2 regions of the Rhizobium sp. WYCCWR 11128 genome follow, and region 2 is predicted to be linked to the other one. Evidence: predicted binding sites of a transcription regulator. Region 2 holds the regulator's gene; the other holds the start of a gene.
What was found. Region 2 encodes LexA, which represses DNA repair genes until DNA is damaged. Its sites were predicted from a motif close to TGTTCNNNNTGTGTTCNG; they were not measured.
Positions count from the first base shown of each region.

Region 1: a site for LexA is predicted at 6,653-6,670, ahead of HX898_RS09715 (DNA recombination protein RmuC). Genes of this name have one in related genera too.

Region 1 is NZ_JACCEZ010000002.1:413,783-422,491, forward strand. Features, by position in the region: gene HX898_RS09690 (EamA family transporter) at 1-317, shown strand, start outside; gene raiA (ribosome-associated translation inhibitor RaiA) at 610-1,185, shown strand; gene ptsN (PTS IIA-like nitrogen regulatory protein PtsN) at 1,256-1,720, shown strand; gene HX898_RS09705 (methyl-accepting chemotaxis protein) at 1,809-4,145, opposite strand; gene HX898_RS09710 (ribokinase) at 4,390-5,289, opposite strand; gene HX898_RS09715 (DNA recombination protein RmuC) at 5,394-6,620, opposite strand; gene HX898_RS09720 (globin-coupled sensor protein) at 6,827-8,311, shown strand; gene def (peptide deformylase) at 8,409-8,709, shown strand, end outside.
Region 2 is NZ_JACCEZ010000001.1:1,307,778-1,316,486, reverse strand. Features, by position in the region: gene lpxB (lipid-A-disaccharide synthase) at 1-1,031, shown strand, start outside; gene gltA (citrate synthase) at 1,062-2,351, opposite strand; gene HX898_RS06365 (ComEC/Rec2 family competence protein) at 2,642-5,074, shown strand; gene lexA (transcriptional repressor LexA) at 5,055-5,774, opposite strand; gene HX898_RS06355 (VOC family protein) at 5,973-6,866, shown strand; gene kdsA (3-deoxy-8-phosphooctulonate synthase) at 6,863-7,708, shown strand; gene eno (phosphopyruvate hydratase) at 7,858-8,709, shown strand, end outside.

The sequences.
Region 1 (8,709 bases), on a different contig from region 2:
TGCCAACGAGCCTCGTCGTCGATCGACCGTGGGAAATCGATCCTTCGGCGGCATCGTTGCTGGCGCTGCTGGCCCTCTCCGCCTTTTCGACGGCGCTTGCCTTTGTGATCTATTTCCGTCTCGTCCAGACGCTGGGTTCGGTCGGAACCACCGCGCAGGCCTATCTGAGAGTGCCGATCGGCGTTGCGATCGGCATCGTCTTCATCGGCGAAAGGCTGAGCCCGACGGCCTGGATTGGACTCGTCTGCGTCATATCAGGTGTCGCTGCCATGACGATCCCTGCAAGAGGGCGCGCAACGCAAGCGCGAAACGCGTAAAGTGGATGGGGTGGCGATCGGCGACATGCCTTGCCCGACAAGGTATCCGCCACACGTAGACCGCGTGCCGCCGAGGGTGATTCGGCGCCCTATTGACTTTTCGGCACGCTCTGGCTAGAAGCCCGCCGCAATCGATGCCGCGAACGGCGTCTGGAGTTATCCCCAGCATCAGAAGGGCACCAAGGACCCGCAGGCCTAAGCCGATCTTGCTTGAGATTGTGCGAAGTGCTTGGATGAACCTGAGGCTTGGCGTAAACTGATACCCGCAAACGACCATAAGAAGGGAAACTCCATGAGTGTGCGTGTATCCGGGAAACATATGGAAATTGGTGAATCGTTCCGTCAAAAGATCGAGGACCAAATTGGTATGGCCATCACGAAATACTTCGACGGGGGATATTCCGGCCAGGTGACCGTGGAAAAGGCGAGTTCTCGTTACTCGGCGGATTGCAAGCTGCATCTCGACAGCGGGGTGGTGCTGCATGCAGCCGGCGAGGCGACCGACCCGCAATTGGCTTTCGACGCGGCTTCCCAGCGGATCGAAAAGCGGCTGCGGCGATACAAGCGCAAGCTGAAGGACCATCACGCCGGAAGCCATCTGAATGGTTTTGCAGAGGTCTCCTACACGGTCATGGATTCCGTTCCTGATCACGATGATGAAATCGCCGACGATTTCGCTCCCGCGATCGTCGCTGAAAGCACGAAGCAGCTGAAGACCATGTCGGTCGCCACCGCAGTGATGGCGCTCGACATGACCGACGAGCCGCTTCTCCTGTTCCGCAGCCCCGGCAAGGAACATCTGAACATCGTTTACCGTCGGCACGACGGAAATATTGGCTGGATCGATTCAGCCAGTATCAAAGGCTGAGATCAGGGTGGTGAGCGGCGGTATTGCCGCCGCTCCTTGCATTTGATCCCGGCGACAGAAGGAAAAAGAAATGGCATTGGCAGATTTGCTCCATCAGGATGCGATCATTCCCGCCCTCAGAGTAAATTCCAAGAAACAGTTGCTTCAGGAATTGGCTGCAAGAGCCTCCAGGATCACCGGGCTTTCCGAACGGGAGATCTTCGACGTCATCCTGCAGCGCGAACGCCTGGGCTCGACCGGAGTCGGCAACGGCATCGCCATTCCTCACGGCAAGCTGGGAAACATCCATTCGATCGTCGGCATCTTCGCCCGGCTGGAGCAGCCGGTCGATTTCGAGGCGCTGGACGACCAGCCTGTCGATCTCGTGTTCCTGCTGCTTGCGCCGGAGGGCGCGGGCGCTGATCATCTGAAGGCCCTGTCGCGTATCGCCCGCGTGCTGCGCGATCACGATCTGGTCGCCAAGCTGCGCGCCACCGATTCCGCCTCGGCGATCTACGCCTTCCTCAACGAAGAGCAGACGTCGAACGCTGCCTGACGCGCGTCGCGCGATAACGCATTAATTCTCGAATGTGAAAAGGCGCCGGGTTTCCCAGGCGCCTTTTGCATTATGAAGGGCTGAACGATCAGAACTCTTCCCAGCTGTCCTGCGCCACGGCAGCGGATCCGCGCGACGGGACAGCCGCGCGGCGGACCGCCGGGGCGGCCGCACGATGCGAAAGGGCTGAAGTCGCCGGTGCCCGCATCTTTTGCGCGACGGAGGCAAGGGCCGCGGCGCCCGAACCCGAGACGTTGAAGCGCGTGGCCAGCGCCTTCAGCGTTTGTGCCTCGTCGTTGAGCGCGACGCTGGCAGCGGTCGCTTCCTCTACCATGGCTGCATTCTGCTGTGTCACCTGGTCCATCTGGTTCATGGCCTGGTTGATTTCCTTCAAGCCGACAGCCTGTTCGCTGGCCGATGCCGAGATCTGCCGGATGAGGTCGTTGATGCCCATCACCTGCTCGGCGATCTTGTGCAGCGTGCCGCCGGCGCGCCCGACGAGATCGACGCCCTCCTTGACCTGGACGGCCGAGCTGTTGATCAGCGTCTTGATCTCCTTGGCGGCATTGGCAGAACGCTGTGCGAGTTCACGCACCTCCTGGGCGACGACTGCAAAACCCTTGCCGGCTTCCCCGGCGCGCGCCGCCTCGACACCGGCGTTCAGGGCGAGCAGGTTGGTCTGGAAGGCGATCTCGTCGATGACGCCGATGATCCGCGAAACCTCCGTCGAGGACTGTTCGATCCCTTGCATCGAGGCGATCGCCTTCTGCACCACTTCGCCGGACTTTTCGGCGTCCTGGCAGGCGAGGTTGACGTTGTCGGCCGCCGTGCGCGCATTCTCGGCGCTGGAATCGACCTGCGCGGTGAGTTCGTTGAGCGCGGCCGCCGTCTCTTCCAGGCTGGCAGCCTGCTGCTCGGTGCGCTTGGCGAGGTCGGAAGCGCTGTTGCTGATTTCACCGGTGCCTGAGCCGATATTGGCGACGCTGAGGTTCATCGTGTTGATGGTCTCTTCGAGGCTCGCGAGCGCGGCGTTGAAATCCTGCTTCAGCTTGCCGTATTCGCCGGGGAACTCGTCGGTGATGCGGTGGGTGAGATTGCCCTGCGAAAGTTCGGAAAGGCCGGCGCCGACGATCGAGACGATATGGCGCTGCAGCGACACCGATTCCTGGCGTTCCGATTCCGAGCGGCTGCGCTCGGTCTCGTGCGCCTGCCGCTGGTCGGCGGCCTCGTCTTCGAGGCGGCGGCTGTCGGCGAGGGTGAAGCGGAAGCCTTCCAGCGCCTTGGCGACCGAACCGACTTCGTCGCTGCGGTCCTGGGCGGCGACCGGTTCGCCATATTGGCCGTCGCTCAGCGCCTTGACGCTGGCGACCAGCCCGCCGAGCGGCCGCTGCACGAAAGAGCGGATGGCGAAATAGAGCGCCAGCATGACGGCGCCAAGCACGATCAGCCCGTTGATGATCATCATATAGGTCTGGTCTCGCACCGGCGCGTTGATCGCCGTGTGCGGCACGTCGACGAGCACGACCCAGGTGGCGTTGACGCCGGGGACCGGGAATGGATAGACGACGCGATCGAAGGGATCGAGGCCGTCATAAGTGAGGTTCCTGACGAGGCCGGGCTGTTTGCTCGACAGCGCCGACTTGACGATATCGGCGCCCTCGCCGTCATATTCCTTGGTCATCAGCTCGGGGATCGGCGCGACGATCCAGTTGCCGGCCTGCGACAGCAGCGTGACGCGGCCCGAACCGAAAGGATGCAGTGCCTGCAGCTTATCGGTCAACGACTTCAGCGAAATATCGACGCCACCGACGCCGATCATCTTACCACCAGACATGACCGGATAGGCAATCGAGGTCAGCAGCGTCGGCACGTCGGTTCCTTCGGCCATATAGGGCGTGGTGATCGCGCCCTTGCCGCTGTCGGCGGCGAGCTTCCACCATGCGGCGCTGTAATCATTGTCGAAGGTCGAATATTGGATGCCGCCGTCCTTGGTCTTCGACCAGTAAGGCGTGAAGGCGCCGTTCTTGTTGGTGCCTTCGTCATTGTTGTTGGCGATCTCGGTGCTCTTGCCGTCAAGCGCGCCGAGCTGCTCGCAGAACCAGCTGCCGAAGGCGAAGGCATTCTGCTCGAGATTGGCCTTCAGCACGTTGATCATGCCCTTGCGATCGAGCGACTTGCCTTCATGGCCGCGGCCGATGACGCCCGACATGGTGCGTGCGGCGCTGGCGAGTTCGCCGACATTGGCGGCGATTTCATTGGCGATCGACTTTGCCTCGAGGTTGGCCTGATCCATCGTCAGCGTCTGGACGCGATCCCGGGTCTGGCCGATGAGGAAAAAGTTCGAAACGATGAGAACAAGCGCGATGGCGATGCCGGTGATGACGATGAGTTTCGCGGCAAGCGATTTCATGCGAAAAATGAACATGGGGTCCTCGGGCAAGGATGCGCCGAACGGGCATTCTCCGGCGCAGGAGCAAAGGCTTTGCCCCATCATGGAGCAGCCGCTTGGACGGCCGGATTCCAGAAAGTGCGAGGCGCCGGCGGCCATGAGGAACATCGCCGGAGATCTCTTAAATTTGAATGAAAACTCTATCGATCGGGGCCAGGAAAATCGCCGGAACGCCCTGAATTACAGGGCGTTCCGGCGGCCATTTCGCAAAGAGACGCCCTTATATCCTGTCTGCGACTTCCTCGCTCAAAGGGATCGACGGTTGCGCCCCGGCCTTGAGGCAGGCGAGCGAACCGGCAACCGCCGCACGGCGCAGCGCCGAGACAAAATCGAGGCCGTCGTCGAGGCTGGCAGCGAAATAGCCGCAGAAAGTGTCTCCGGCGCCGACCGTATCGACAGGTTCGATCTTGAGGCCCTGCGCCCTTGAAATCGCCCCGTCACGAATGGCGATGACCCCGTCGGCGCCGAGCGTCACGATCAGCGTCTGGCCCGTCTCCGCATGCAGATGCACAAGGGCTGCCTCGCGCGCCTGCGCGTCCATCCCCTCCTGCCCGGCGAGCCGCTCGAACTCGGTCTCGTTGGCGATGACGATATCGGCGAGCCGGCCGAGACGCGGCGCATCGGGGATCAGCGGCGCGAGGTTGAGGATGCTGGTGACGCCCTTGGCGCGGGCCGCCGACAGCGCGCCTTCGACGGCCGCAGCCGGCACTTCGAGCTGCAGCATCAGGATATCGCCTTCGTTCATGCGGCCGATTGCCGTCTCGGCATCGGCAGGTGTGACCTGGCCATTGGCGCCGGGAACGACGGCAATCATGTTTTCTCCGTCGCCGCCGACAAGGATCAGCGCCGTTCCGGTGGGACCGTCGACATGTTTGATCAGAGAAAGGTCGGTACCTGCATCATCGAGCAGGGCCAGCGCCTCCTCAGCGAAAGCATCCTTGCCGACGGCGCCGGCCATATGCACGTAGCGGCCGGCGCGACGGGCCGCCAGCGCCTGGTTGGCGCCCTTGCCGCCGGCGGCCGTGGCAAAGCCGTTGCCGGCCACCGTCTCGCCGGGCTTCGGCAGGCGCTCGGTCGTGGCGATGAGATCCATGTTGATGGACCCGAAAACTGTGATCATGAATGTGTCCCGTCTTCTGGAGCATGATTCCGAAAAGTGTGATCGGTTTTCGGACGACATCATGCTCCTACTGCTTCACGCGGACGAGACACTGCCCGAAGCGGTCAGTCCTCGTCAACCACCCGGAGCTTCAGAAGACCGGTGCGGCTCTCCACCGATTTGGCCGCGGCTTCGTTGTCGCGGGCGGGTTTAGTGTCGCCGCCGCCTGCCTCGAATTCCAGCGCTTCGATCTTGGCGCCGCGCTTAGCGAGCTTGTCGGCTGACGTGACCACCATGTCGATATCCTTCTGCGCCATGGCGAAATGACCCTGCAGTTTGCGCACCCGCTCGTCGAGGCGGCTGAGATCATCCATCAGGATCGCCACTTCGCCCTGGATCAGATGCGCCTGCGCCCGCATGCGCTGGTCCTTGAGCACGGCCTGGATGACCTGGATCGACAGCATCAGCAGCGACGGCGAGACGATGACGATGCGCGCGCGGTGCGCCTTCTGCACCACCGGCTCGAAGTGCTCGTGGATCTCGGCGAAGATCGATTCGGACGGCACGAAGAGAAAGGCCGTATCCTGGGTTTCCCCCTGGATCAGATATTTCTCGGAAATGTCCCTTATATGGACCTCCATGTCGCGGCGGAACTGCTGGCCGGCGATCTTGCCGGCCTCGGGGCTGCCGGCGTCGCGGATCGCGTTCCAGGCTTCGAGCGGAAATTTTGCGTCGATCACCAGCGGCGGCGCGCCGTTCGGCATGCGGATCGTGCAGTCCGGCCGCGAACCGTTGGACAGCGTCTGCTGGAAGGCGTAGGCGCCCATCGGCAGACCGTCGGCGACGATCGTTTCCATCCTGGACTGGCCGAAGGCGCCGCGCGTCTGCTTGTTGGACAGAATAGCCTGCAGCCCGACGACATCCTTGGCAAGCGTCTGGATATTGTTCTGCGCGGCATCGATGACCGCCAGCCGCTCCTGCAGCCGTTGCAGGTTCTCATGCGTCGATTTGGTCTGCTCGGTGATCGTCGAGCTGACGCGCTGCGACATGCCGTCGAGGCGTTGGCTGATCGTCTGGTTGAGTTCGCTCTGCCGCGCGCCGAAGACCTCGGTCATCGCCGCGATGCGGCCCTGCATCTCCGCCTGGATCTTCAAAAGCTCGGCCATGCGCGCTTCGTTTTCCTCAGCGCGAAAGCTCGCTTCCTCCGCCTGCTCGCGGCGAAGGCTGGCGCCGCGCAGGAGAAGCACGATCACCAGCAGGGCGAGGGCGGCGAGAACGCCGCCGACAAGCGCCAGCATGGCCGGGCTGATCGAGGCAAGGGCAAGGGCAAGCGATTCGGAATGGATGGTCATGGCGCAAGCATAACAGAAGAAGTGGCGATATATAGATCAAAACGTGAACGGAATGAGCCGCCCTCAATATCCTTTCAAGCGATCGCTCTTCCTCGCTCGGGGAGAAGAAATCGCCGTCCGATTTAACGATTGCTCAACCATATTGGCCAAAACCTGCGGCGCAGAAATTCCTTCCCGCGCGCGTCGCGCCAAGTACAGAGATCTCCATGACCGCCCAGCAGACCGACAGTGCCCTCAGGCAGCGCCTCGATTTCATCGAACTGGATGAAGCGGCGCGCAAGTCGATGCGGGATCTGCGCCCGGTCATATCGGAGCTGATCGGCGGCGCCCTCGACAAATTCTACGCCAAGATCGCCAAGACCCCCGCTGTCGCCGACAAGTCCCAACTGGGCCATGCCAAGAAGCGTCAGCAGGATCATTGGACCAATCTTACTGGTGGCACGTTCGACGAGCGCTATGTCGACGACGTGACCGCGGTCGGCCGCATGCATGAGCGCATGGGGCTGGAACCGCGCTGGTCTATCGGCGGTTACGCCATCGTCATGTCCGAACTCGTCAAGGGCATCATGGAAAAGCAGTGGCCTTCGATCTTCGCGCGCCGAGAGGGCAAGCTGCTGGCCGAGAAGCTGTCGGCGGTCGTCAAATCAGGCATGCTCGACATGGATTATTCCATCTCGGTCTATCTCGAGACGCTCGAAGCAAAGGGCCGCGCCTTGGAAGAGCAGCGCGCTGAGGCCGAATCCGATCAGGCGATTGCGCTGGAGCAACTGCGCCGTGGTCTGGAAGCGCTGTCGAACGGCGATCTCGAAGCCACCCTGCCGTCCGACCTGCCGGGCAATTTCCGGCAGATGGCGGAGGACTACAACCGCGCCGTCAGGGCGCTAAGCCAGTCCTTCGCATCCGTGCGCGAGACTTCTGGCCATATCAAGAACGGTGCCGACGTCATTTCCAACGCGACCAACGATCTGGCGCTGCGCACCGCGCAGCAGGCGGCAGGCGTCGAGGAGAGCTCGGCCGCGCTGCAGCAGCTGTCCGTCAGCGTCGGCCAGACGGCCGCCAACGCCGAGAAGGCGTCGGATGCCGTGCGCGAGACGCAAGAGAAGGCGAAGAACTCCGGCGAACTCGTCACCAGCGCCGTCTCGGCGATGGCCGGCATCGAGAAATCCTCGACCGGGATCTCCAAGATCATCGGCGTCATCGATGAGATCGCCTTCCAGACCAACCTCTTGGCGCTGAACGCGGGCGTCGAGGCGGCGCGTGCCGGTGATGCCGGTAAGGGTTTTGCCGTCGTCGCCCAGGAAGTCCGCCAGCTTGCGCAACGCACCGCGGAAGCGGCCAAGGAGATCAAGAACCTGATTTCGCAGAGCTCGACGCAGGTCAATCAGGGCGTCGGCATCGTCTCCAGCACCGGCGAAGCGCTGAACGACATGATCAGCCGCATCGACATCATCAACCGTTTCGTCGCCGATATCGCCGCCGCTGCCCGCGATCAGGCGACCGGCGTCAACGAGGTCAGCCTCGCCGTCCGCAACATGGGTGCGATCACCCAGCAGAATTCGGACATGGTCGAGCACTCTTCAGCAGAAACCCGCCGCCTGAAGGACGAGGTGGAGACCCTGATCGAGCTGCTGCGGCGTTTCCGCGCCCGGCCGGAAGGCCGTTCCGCCACCAGTGCCCGCCGGGCGGCGTGAGGCGAATATGGCGAAATTCCAGGCGGGGATGCAAAAAAGCGTATTCCCCGCCTGCCGGATAATTCCATAGTCGGAAAAGATGGGTTATGGGAACGCCATGACCATCAAGCCACTCATCATTCTTCCCGATCCCGTTCTCCGCCAGCTGTCCAAGCCGATCGAGCGGGTGGATTCCGACCTGCAGCGTCTTGCCGACGATATGCTGGAAACCATGTACGACGCGCCAGGCATCGGCCTTGCCGCCATCCAGATCGGCGTGCCGCGCCGTGTGCTCGTCATCGACATCGCCCGCGAGGGCGAGGAAAAGCAGCCGCAGGTCTTCATCAATCCTGAGATCGTCAGATCGTCCGACGAGCGTTCCGTCTATGAGGAAGGCTGTCTTTCGATTCCGGATTATT
Region 2 (8,709 bases):
GCATGAGATCCCTGTTCGATTTCTCCGAGCTGTCGATTATGGGCATCACCCAGGTGCTGAGCCGGCTGCCAAGGCTCTATACCCTGATCCGCCAGACGACGGCTGCCATCATCGCCGCAAGGCCGGATATTCTTCTGATCATCGACAGCCCGGATTTCACCCATCGCGTCGCAAAGCGTGTCCGCACCGCGCTGCCGGATCTGCCGGTTGTCAATTATGTCTGTCCGAGCGTCTGGGCCTGGAAGGAATATCGCGCCACGCGCATGCTCGCCTATGTCGATCATGTGCTCGCCGTCCTGCCCTTCGAGCCGGCAACAATGCGTGCGCTCGGCGGGCCTGAGACCACCTATGTCGGCCATCGCCTGACCGCCGATCCGGCGCTGCTCGAAGCGCGGCGGCAGCGCGCCATGCGCGCACCCGTCGAGGGAGCCGGCAAGGCGATCCTGATGCTTCCTGGATCTAGATCCTCCGAAATCGCCAAACTGCTGCCGTTCTTCGAGGATGCGGCCAAGGAACTTGTCGCCCGCAACGGCCCGATGCGATTCCTGCTGCCGACCGTGCCGCACAACGAAGCGCTGGTGAAGGGGCTCGTCGCCGGCTGGGCCACGCCGCCGGAGGTGGCGGTCGGGCCGGCGCAGAAATGGAAGGCCCTTGCCGAGGCGGATGCGGCGATGGCAGCTTCCGGCACGGTGATCCTCGAACTCGCCCTTGCCGGCGTGCCGACGGTGTCCGTTTACAAGACGGATTGGATTATCCGCCTGCTCGCCCGGCGCATCAAGGTATGGACGGGCGCATTGCCCAATATCATCGCCGATTATGCCGTCGTGCCGGAATATCTGAACGAGATCGTCCGCGGCGCCAGCCTGGCGCGCTGGATGGAGCGGCTGTCGGCCGACACGTTCCAATTGAAGGCGATGAACGAGGGCTACGATCTCGTCTGGCAACGCATGCAGACCGAAAAGCCGCCCGGCGAGCACGCCGCCGAGATCCTTCTCGACGTGCTGAAAAAGAAAAAACCCGGTCGTTTCTGACCGGGTTTTCTTTTGGGTCGTTGGAAGCGATCAGCGCTTCGAAACCGGGATGTAATCGCGCTTCGGTTCGCCGACATAGAGCTGGCGCGGACGGCCGATGCGCTGTTCCGGATCCTCGATCATCTCGTTCCACTGCGCGATCCAGCCGACGGTGCGGGCAAGCGCGAAGAGCACGGTGAACATGGTCGTGGGGAAGCCCAGCGCCTTCAGCGTGATGCCGGAATAGAAGTCGATGTTCGGATAGAGCTTCTTCTCGATGAAATATTCGTCGGTGAGCGCGATACGCTCCAGCTCCATCGCCACTTCGAGCAACGGATCGTCCTTGATGCCGAGTTCGCCGAGCACTTCATGCGTCGTCTTCTGCATGATCTTGGCGCGCGGATCGTAGTTCTTGTAGACGCGATGACCGAAGCCCATCAGGCGGAACGGATCGTTCTTATCCTTGGCGCGGGCGACATATTCCGGAATGCGATCGACCGTGCCGATTTCGTTCAGCATGTTGAGCGCTGCTTCGTTGGCACCGCCATGCGCGGGCCCCCAGAGGCAGGCAATGCCGGCGGCGATGCAGGCGAACGGGTTGGCACCCGACGAACCGGCGAGACGGACGGTCGAGGTCGAGGCGTTCTGCTCGTGATCGGCATGCAGGATGAAAATGCGGTCCATGGCGCGGGCAAGAACCGGATTGACCACATATTCCTCGCAAGGCACGGCAAAGCACATGCGCAGGAAGTTCGAGGCGTAGTCGAGGTCGTTCTTCGGATAAACGAAGGGCTGGCCGATATGGTACTTGTAGGCCATGGCGGCAAGCGTCGGCATCTTGGCGATCATGCGCAGGCTGGCGACCATGCGCTGGTGCGGATCGGTGATGTCGGTGGAGTCGTGATAGAAGGCCGACAGCGCGCCGACGCAGCCGCACATGACGGCCATCGGATGCGCATCGCGGCGGAAGCCAGTGAAGAAGCGGCTCATCTGCTCGTGCACCATGGTGTGGTGCGTGACGCGGTAATCGAAATCCTTCTTCTGCACGGTGGTCGGCAGTTCGCCGTAAAGCAGGAGGTAGCAGACCTCGAGGAAGTCGCCGTGCTCGGCGAGCTGCTCGATCGGATAGCCGCGATGCAGCAGGACACCTTCGTCGCCGTCGATGTAGGTGATTTTCGATTCACAGGATGCGGTCGAGGTAAAACCCGGATCGTAGGTGAAGGAAGCTGTGTTCTTGTAGAGGGCACCGATATCGATGACGCTCGGGCCGATCGTGCCGCTTTTGACAGCAAGGTCGACAGACTTGTCACCGATTTTTATTGTAGCGCTTTGATCCGTCATGCTGATCCTCCGAAATGGCGGTGGCGCCATAAAAGCGCCATAGGGGTTAAGCGTCCTCACCGATAGCTATATGATCGCGAAGCTAATGCCAAGTTACCGTGATGGCATTTTGTGCATTGCGGTATCACCTTTTAGGCACTGCAGCGATGAGCCGCACGCATATCGGAAGCTGATGATTCGACTGGTCTTTTGGCGCTCGCGATTTTCCCTCATATTTCAATCGATTATTCTTGCCGGATTTGATTGGAGGTTGCATTCTGGCCGCCTTCGCAGCCGGGCTTGGGCGGTTCATGCAGGAGTTGACGACAGTCGAATTGCGGCCGGAAGCAGGCGAAGGCCTTGCCGACTCCTCCAGTTTTTCACCACCTGTCGTGGTGACGCGACCGACACGGACGCAGTCGGCGACACCATTGCGCCACCGGCTGCCGGCCGCAGCCTCGCAATTGCTGCGTGCCGGCATGCGCATGCTGGGCGAAGAGGCGGACCATGGCCGCCTGCTGCTGTTTTCGCCGGTCTTCCTCGGCGCTGGGTCAGCCGTCTGGTTTCTCGCGGCATCGGATTTTTCCCTCGTTGCATCACTGCTCTGCCTGTCGGCGGTGACAGTGGCGGTTCTCATCGCCAGCCGCAGCCGGGCGGCAGTGCGGGCAACGCTGCTGGCGCTCTCGCTCGTGGTCTGCGGCATGGTCACGGCGCAGTTCGAGAGCCGGCGGGCTTCGACCGTGATCCTCGATTCATCAGTGACGACCACGGTGACCGGCCGTGTCGAGCGGCGCGAAGGCGATGGTCGCGGGCGGTGGCGCTACATTCTTGCGGTCACCGGCACTAGGGCACCGGAGCTGAAGCGGCGGCCGGAACGCATCACCGCCATCGCCCGCGGCGCGGACGCGGCCTTCGAGATCGGCGATATCATTACCGGCAGGGCGCGGCTGACGCCGCCGGCAGGTCCGGCACTTCCCGAACTCAACGACTTCTCCTTCGGTGCCTATTTCGATGGCATCGGCGCCAACGGCTTCTTCTACGGTGCACCGACGAAGGTCGATGCGCAGGCTGGTCCCCAGGCTGCCAGATCGACGGCTGAAACGCTGCTCGAAGGGCTCTACCGGCTGCGCAGCGGCATTGGTGACCGCATAAGGTCGATCCTGCCCGGCGACACCGGCGCTTTCGCCGCTGCTCTGGTGACGGACGAGCGGCGTGCCATCTCGAATGAGACGACGGAGGCGCTGCGCCAGTCCGGTCTGGCTCATATCATCGCCATCTCCGGCCTCAACATGGCACTGTCGGCCGGCATCTTCTTCGTCGGCTTCCGGATGCTGCTCAGCCTCTTTCCCGGCATTGCTGAGGCCTACCCGACGAAGAAGATCGCTGCCGCCGGCGCGCTCATCGCTGTCACCGCCTATTTCCTGATTTCGGGCTTTGCGGTCTCTGCCGAACGCGCCTTCATCATGATGGCCATCATGTTGGTTGCCGTCTTCTTCGACCGGCCGTCGATCAGCCTGCGCAATGTCGCTCTCTCCGCGCTCGTCATCATCGTCATTTCGCCGTCCGAGGTTTTGGGTCCGAGCTTCCAGATGTCTTTTGCAGCGACATTGGCGCTGGTCTCGGGCTATCAGCTGTGGAAGGACCGGCGCGTCCGCGAAAACGCCTTCCTGAAGCTGCCGATCATCAGGCCATTCGTTACGGTTGCGGGCTTCTTCGGCGGCATCTTCCTGACCTCGCTGATCGGCGGTTTTTCCACCGCGCTGTTTTCGATCGAGCATTTTCATCGCCTGACCGCCTACGGCCTGCCGGCAAACCTCGCGACAATGCCGATCATCTCCTTCATCATCATGCCGGCCGGCCTGCTGGCGATGCTGCTCATGCCTTTCGGCCTGGACGTTTTGCCTTGGAAGGTGGTGGGATTCGGCCTCGATCTGGTGATCGCGGTCGCAAAGACGGTGTCCGGCTGGGATGGCAATATAGACGTCGGCCGCTTGCCCGCCTGGTATTTCGCCGTCGCCGTGGCAGGCTTTCTGCTGCTGACGCTGCTCCGCACCCGGTTGCGCCATGTCGGCACATCGATCATCGCGGTCGCAACGCTCATCCTGCTGCTTCTGCCGGGTCCCCGTCCGCCGGATTTGGTGATTTCGGAGGATGGCAGTCTCGTCGCAATCGTCGAGGCGGCAGCCATGGCGTCCAACCGTGAAAGACCGCCGGATTTCATCTTCGACCAGTGGCAGAGAGCGCTGGTCCTGCCGAGGCATGATCCGCCGAAGATGCTGGATGGTCCTGCTATCCCGCCTGAGGGAGAAGACCGCCGCGTCAGGCTTTCCCGCGATCAGCAGAACGAAGCAAGGACCGCGATGCGGGCGGCCACAGCGGGCGGTGACGCAAACCGCTTTTCCTGCGTCAAGAAGGCCTGGTGCACATCAAGGCTCGCCAATGGTCAGGTGGTTGCTGTCATCGACAATGCCGCCTATCTCGGTCCGGCATGCGACGCGGCCGATATCGTCGTGACCTCGGTCCGCCTTCGCTTCAACAGCTGCCGCTCGGGTGCGACGCTCTTCACCGGTGAGACGCTGCGCAGGACCGGATCCATCGAGTTGCGCTTCACGGACGCCGGCCTGGAGGTCGCAACCGCATTCGATGCATTGTCGCGGCCATGGATGCGCCATCGCGCCTATGACTGGCGCAGCAACAGCTTTACCGAATCGGGCCTAGCCAATGTCAGTGATAGCGGCGAATGAGACCGACGAGTTTACCCTGAACCTTGACACGGTCCGGCCCGAAAATCCGGGTCTCGTAAGCCGGGTTGGCGGCCTCCAGCGCGATCGAGGCGCCCTTGCGGCGGAAGCGCTTGAGTGTCGCTTCTTCGTCGTCGACGAGAGCAACGACGATGTCGCCAGGACTTGCGGTGCTGCCGTTGCGAATGATCACGGTGTCGCCGTCGAAGATGCCTGCGTCGATCATCGAATCGCCCTTGACCTCCAGCGCATAATGTTCACCGGAGCCGAGCATGTCGGCCGGAACGACGATGTCGTGGGTATTGTTCTGGATCGCCGAGATCGGCACACCGGCAGCGATTCGGCCCATGACCGGCACGGAGACCGAGTTGCCGTTGTCGGCGACGGGCTTTGCGGGAGCAGGGGCGGTGACCGGCTGCGGTTTGCCGAGGCTGCCCTCGATGACGCTCGGCGAAAAGCCGCGCCGGGGCTGAATGCTGGGGCTGTAGGCCTCCGGAAGCTTGATGACCTCAAGCGCGCGGGCGCGGTTCGGTAGGCGGCGAATGAAGCCTCGCTCCTCCAGCGCCGTAATCAAGCGATGAATCCCGGACTTGGAGGCGAGGTCCAGGGCATCCTTCATTTCGTCGAAAGATGGCGGAACGCCGGATTCCTTCATGCGCTCATGAATGAAAAGGAGAAGCTCCTGTTGTTTGCGCGTGAGCATCGACGTTGTGACCTCGTGATTGAAACAAATCCAGAACAGACACTATATGTTCCATATGTGTTCCGCAAGTAGCTAAATTTCCGTAAAACTTGGCGCCAACTCGTTGAGATTTTTATTTTCATTCGCCGGATTGGCACACAAGTCTTGCCTTGGGCGGCACTCTCACACATCTCTGCCGTGTTAGGAGAGGGGGATATCATGAACGAGCACTCCGCCAAACCGCACCCGCTGGATCATGTCGTGCTGCCGGTCGTCAATATCGATCTGGCGCGCGAGAGGCTCGGCAAGCTCGGCTTCACTGTTGCCGCCGATGCGCGCCATCCCTTCGGAACGGAGAATGCCTGCGTCTTCTTTGCCGACAAGACCTATCTGGAGCCGCTCGGGATTGCGAGCGTCGAGGAGAGCGAGGCATCAGCGCGGCAAGGCAATGTCTTCACCGCCCGCAACCAGGCCTTTCGCTTCCGCTGTGGCGAGGAGGGGCTTTCGGGGCTGGCTTTCGGCAGCAAGGATGCCGGCATCGATCATCAGAATTTCGTCGGCAACGGATCGAGCGCCGGCGAGATGCTGCAGTTCACCCGGCCGATGACGATGCCGGACGGTTCCGAGACGATTGCCGGCTTCAAGCTGGCTTTCGCCGGCGACCTGCGCGCGCCTGATCTCCTGCTCTTCACCGTCGAGCGCGTCACGCTGCCGGCTGACCGCGCCGCGCTGGAGACGCATGCCAATGGCGTCACCGGCCTAATCGAGATCGCGCTTTGCACGCCGGAGCCGGCCGCCTTCGCTGCCTTCGTCAGCCTTGCCGTGGCGCAATCGGCAGTCGAGAAGACCGGGTTCGGCGTCAATATCGCAGCATCGAATGCGAAAATCAGCCTGATGACGCCGGAAGGGCTGGAGGCCTATTTCGACATCGCCGGCTCATCCGCAGATCGCGGCCTGCGCGGCCGGGCAATCCTCTTCACTGTCGCCGATCTTGCCGTGACAGAAGCGCATTTGGCTGCTAACGGGGTGACATACACGCGCAAGAACAATCGCATTCTGGTGAAGCCCGCGCCCGGGCAGGGCACGCTCTTCGCCTTCGAGGAAACACGATGAGCACTGATACGAATTCCGAAGTCAGGATCGGCGAAGGCCAAGGCCAGGTCACTTTTTCCAATACCGGCCGCCTGTCGCTGATTGCCGGTCCCTGCCAGATGGAGAGCCGCGACCACGCCTTCATGGTTGCCGGCACGCTGAAAGAGCTTTGCGGAAAGCTCGGCATCGGCCTCGTCTACAAGAGCTCCTTCGACAAAGCGAACCGGACCTCGCTTTCGGCCGAACGCGGTATCGGGATCGAAAAGGGCATGGAGGTCTTTGCCGACCTCAAGAAGGAATTCGGCTTTCCCGTCCTGACCGACGTTCATACCGCCGAGCAATGCGGGGAGGTGGCAAAGGTCGTCGATGTCCTGCAGATCCCGGCCTTCCTTTGCCGCCAGACCGACCTTCTTATCGCCGCCGCCAAGACCGGCCGCGTCGTCAATGTCAAGAAGGGCCAGTTCCTCGCTCCCTGGGATATGAAGAACGTCCTGAAGAAGCTCAATGCCAGCGGCAATCCGAACGTGCTGCTGTGCGAGCGCGGCGCCTCATTCGGCTACAATACGCTGATTTCCGACATGCGTTCGTTGCCGATCATGGCGGCGATGGGCGCGCCCGTTATCTTCGATGCGACCCATTCCGTGGCGCAGCCGGGCGGCCAGGGCGAATCCTCCGGCGGTCAGCGGGAATTCGTGGAAACCCTGGCGCGCGCCGCTGTGGCTGCCGGTATTGCTGGTGTCTTCGTCGAAACCCATCAGGACCCCGACAATGCCCCTTCCGACGGCCCGAACATGGTCTATCTCAAGGACATGCCGCGGCTTCTCGAAAAGCTGCTTGCCTTCGATGCGGTCGCCAAGGCCTAAGGTTCAGCTTGACGTTCAACAGTCTGACATGATCGTACTATAGGCCACATCCGAACGCTGGTCCGAAGGCTATTGCAGCATTGTAATTTGCACGCCTTCGACTAAGACAGGTTTCGAACCATTTATCACCCACCGAGCAGGAAGAACCCATGACTGCAATCACCGATATCATCGCCCGCGAGATTCTCGATAGCCGTGGCAACCCCACCGTCGAAGTCGATGTCTATCTCGAAGATGGCAGCATGGGCCGCGCGGCGGTTCCCTCGGGCGCCTCGACGGGCGCGCATGAAGCGGTCGAACTGCGTGACGGCGGCAAGCGCTACCTCGGCAAGGGTGTCGAAAAGGCGGTCGAAGCCGCCAACACCGAGATCTTCGACGCGATCGGCGGTATCGACGCCGAAAACCAGATCCAGATCGACAACATCATGATCGAGCTGGACGGCACGCCGAACAAGTCGCGCCTCGGTGCCAACGCCATCCTCGGCGTATCGCTCGCCGTTGCCAAGGCTGCGGCCCAGGCGTCCGGCCTGCCGCTCTACCGTTATGTCGGCGGCGCTTCCGCCAGCCTTCTGCCGGTGCCGATGATGAACATCATCAATGGTGGTGCTCATGCCGACAACCCGATCGATTTCCAGGAATTCATGATTCTGCCGGTCGGCGCCGATTCGATCGCCGAAGCCGTGCGCATGGGTTCGGAAGTCTTCCATACGCTGCGCAAGGAACTTGCCGCGCAGGGCCATAACACCAATGTCGGCGATGAAGGCGGTTTCGCACCCGGCCTGAAGAGCGCGCCGGAAGCTCTCGACTTCATCATGAAGTCGATCGAGAAAGCCGGCTACAAGCCGGGCGACGACATGTGCCTCGGCCTCGACTGCGCCTCGACCGAATTCTTCAAGGACGGCAAATACGTACTCGAAGGTGAAGGCCGCACGCTGGAGTCGGGCGCCATGGCCGAATACCTGGCCGAGCTCGCCGCCAAGTATCCGATCATCTCGATCGAG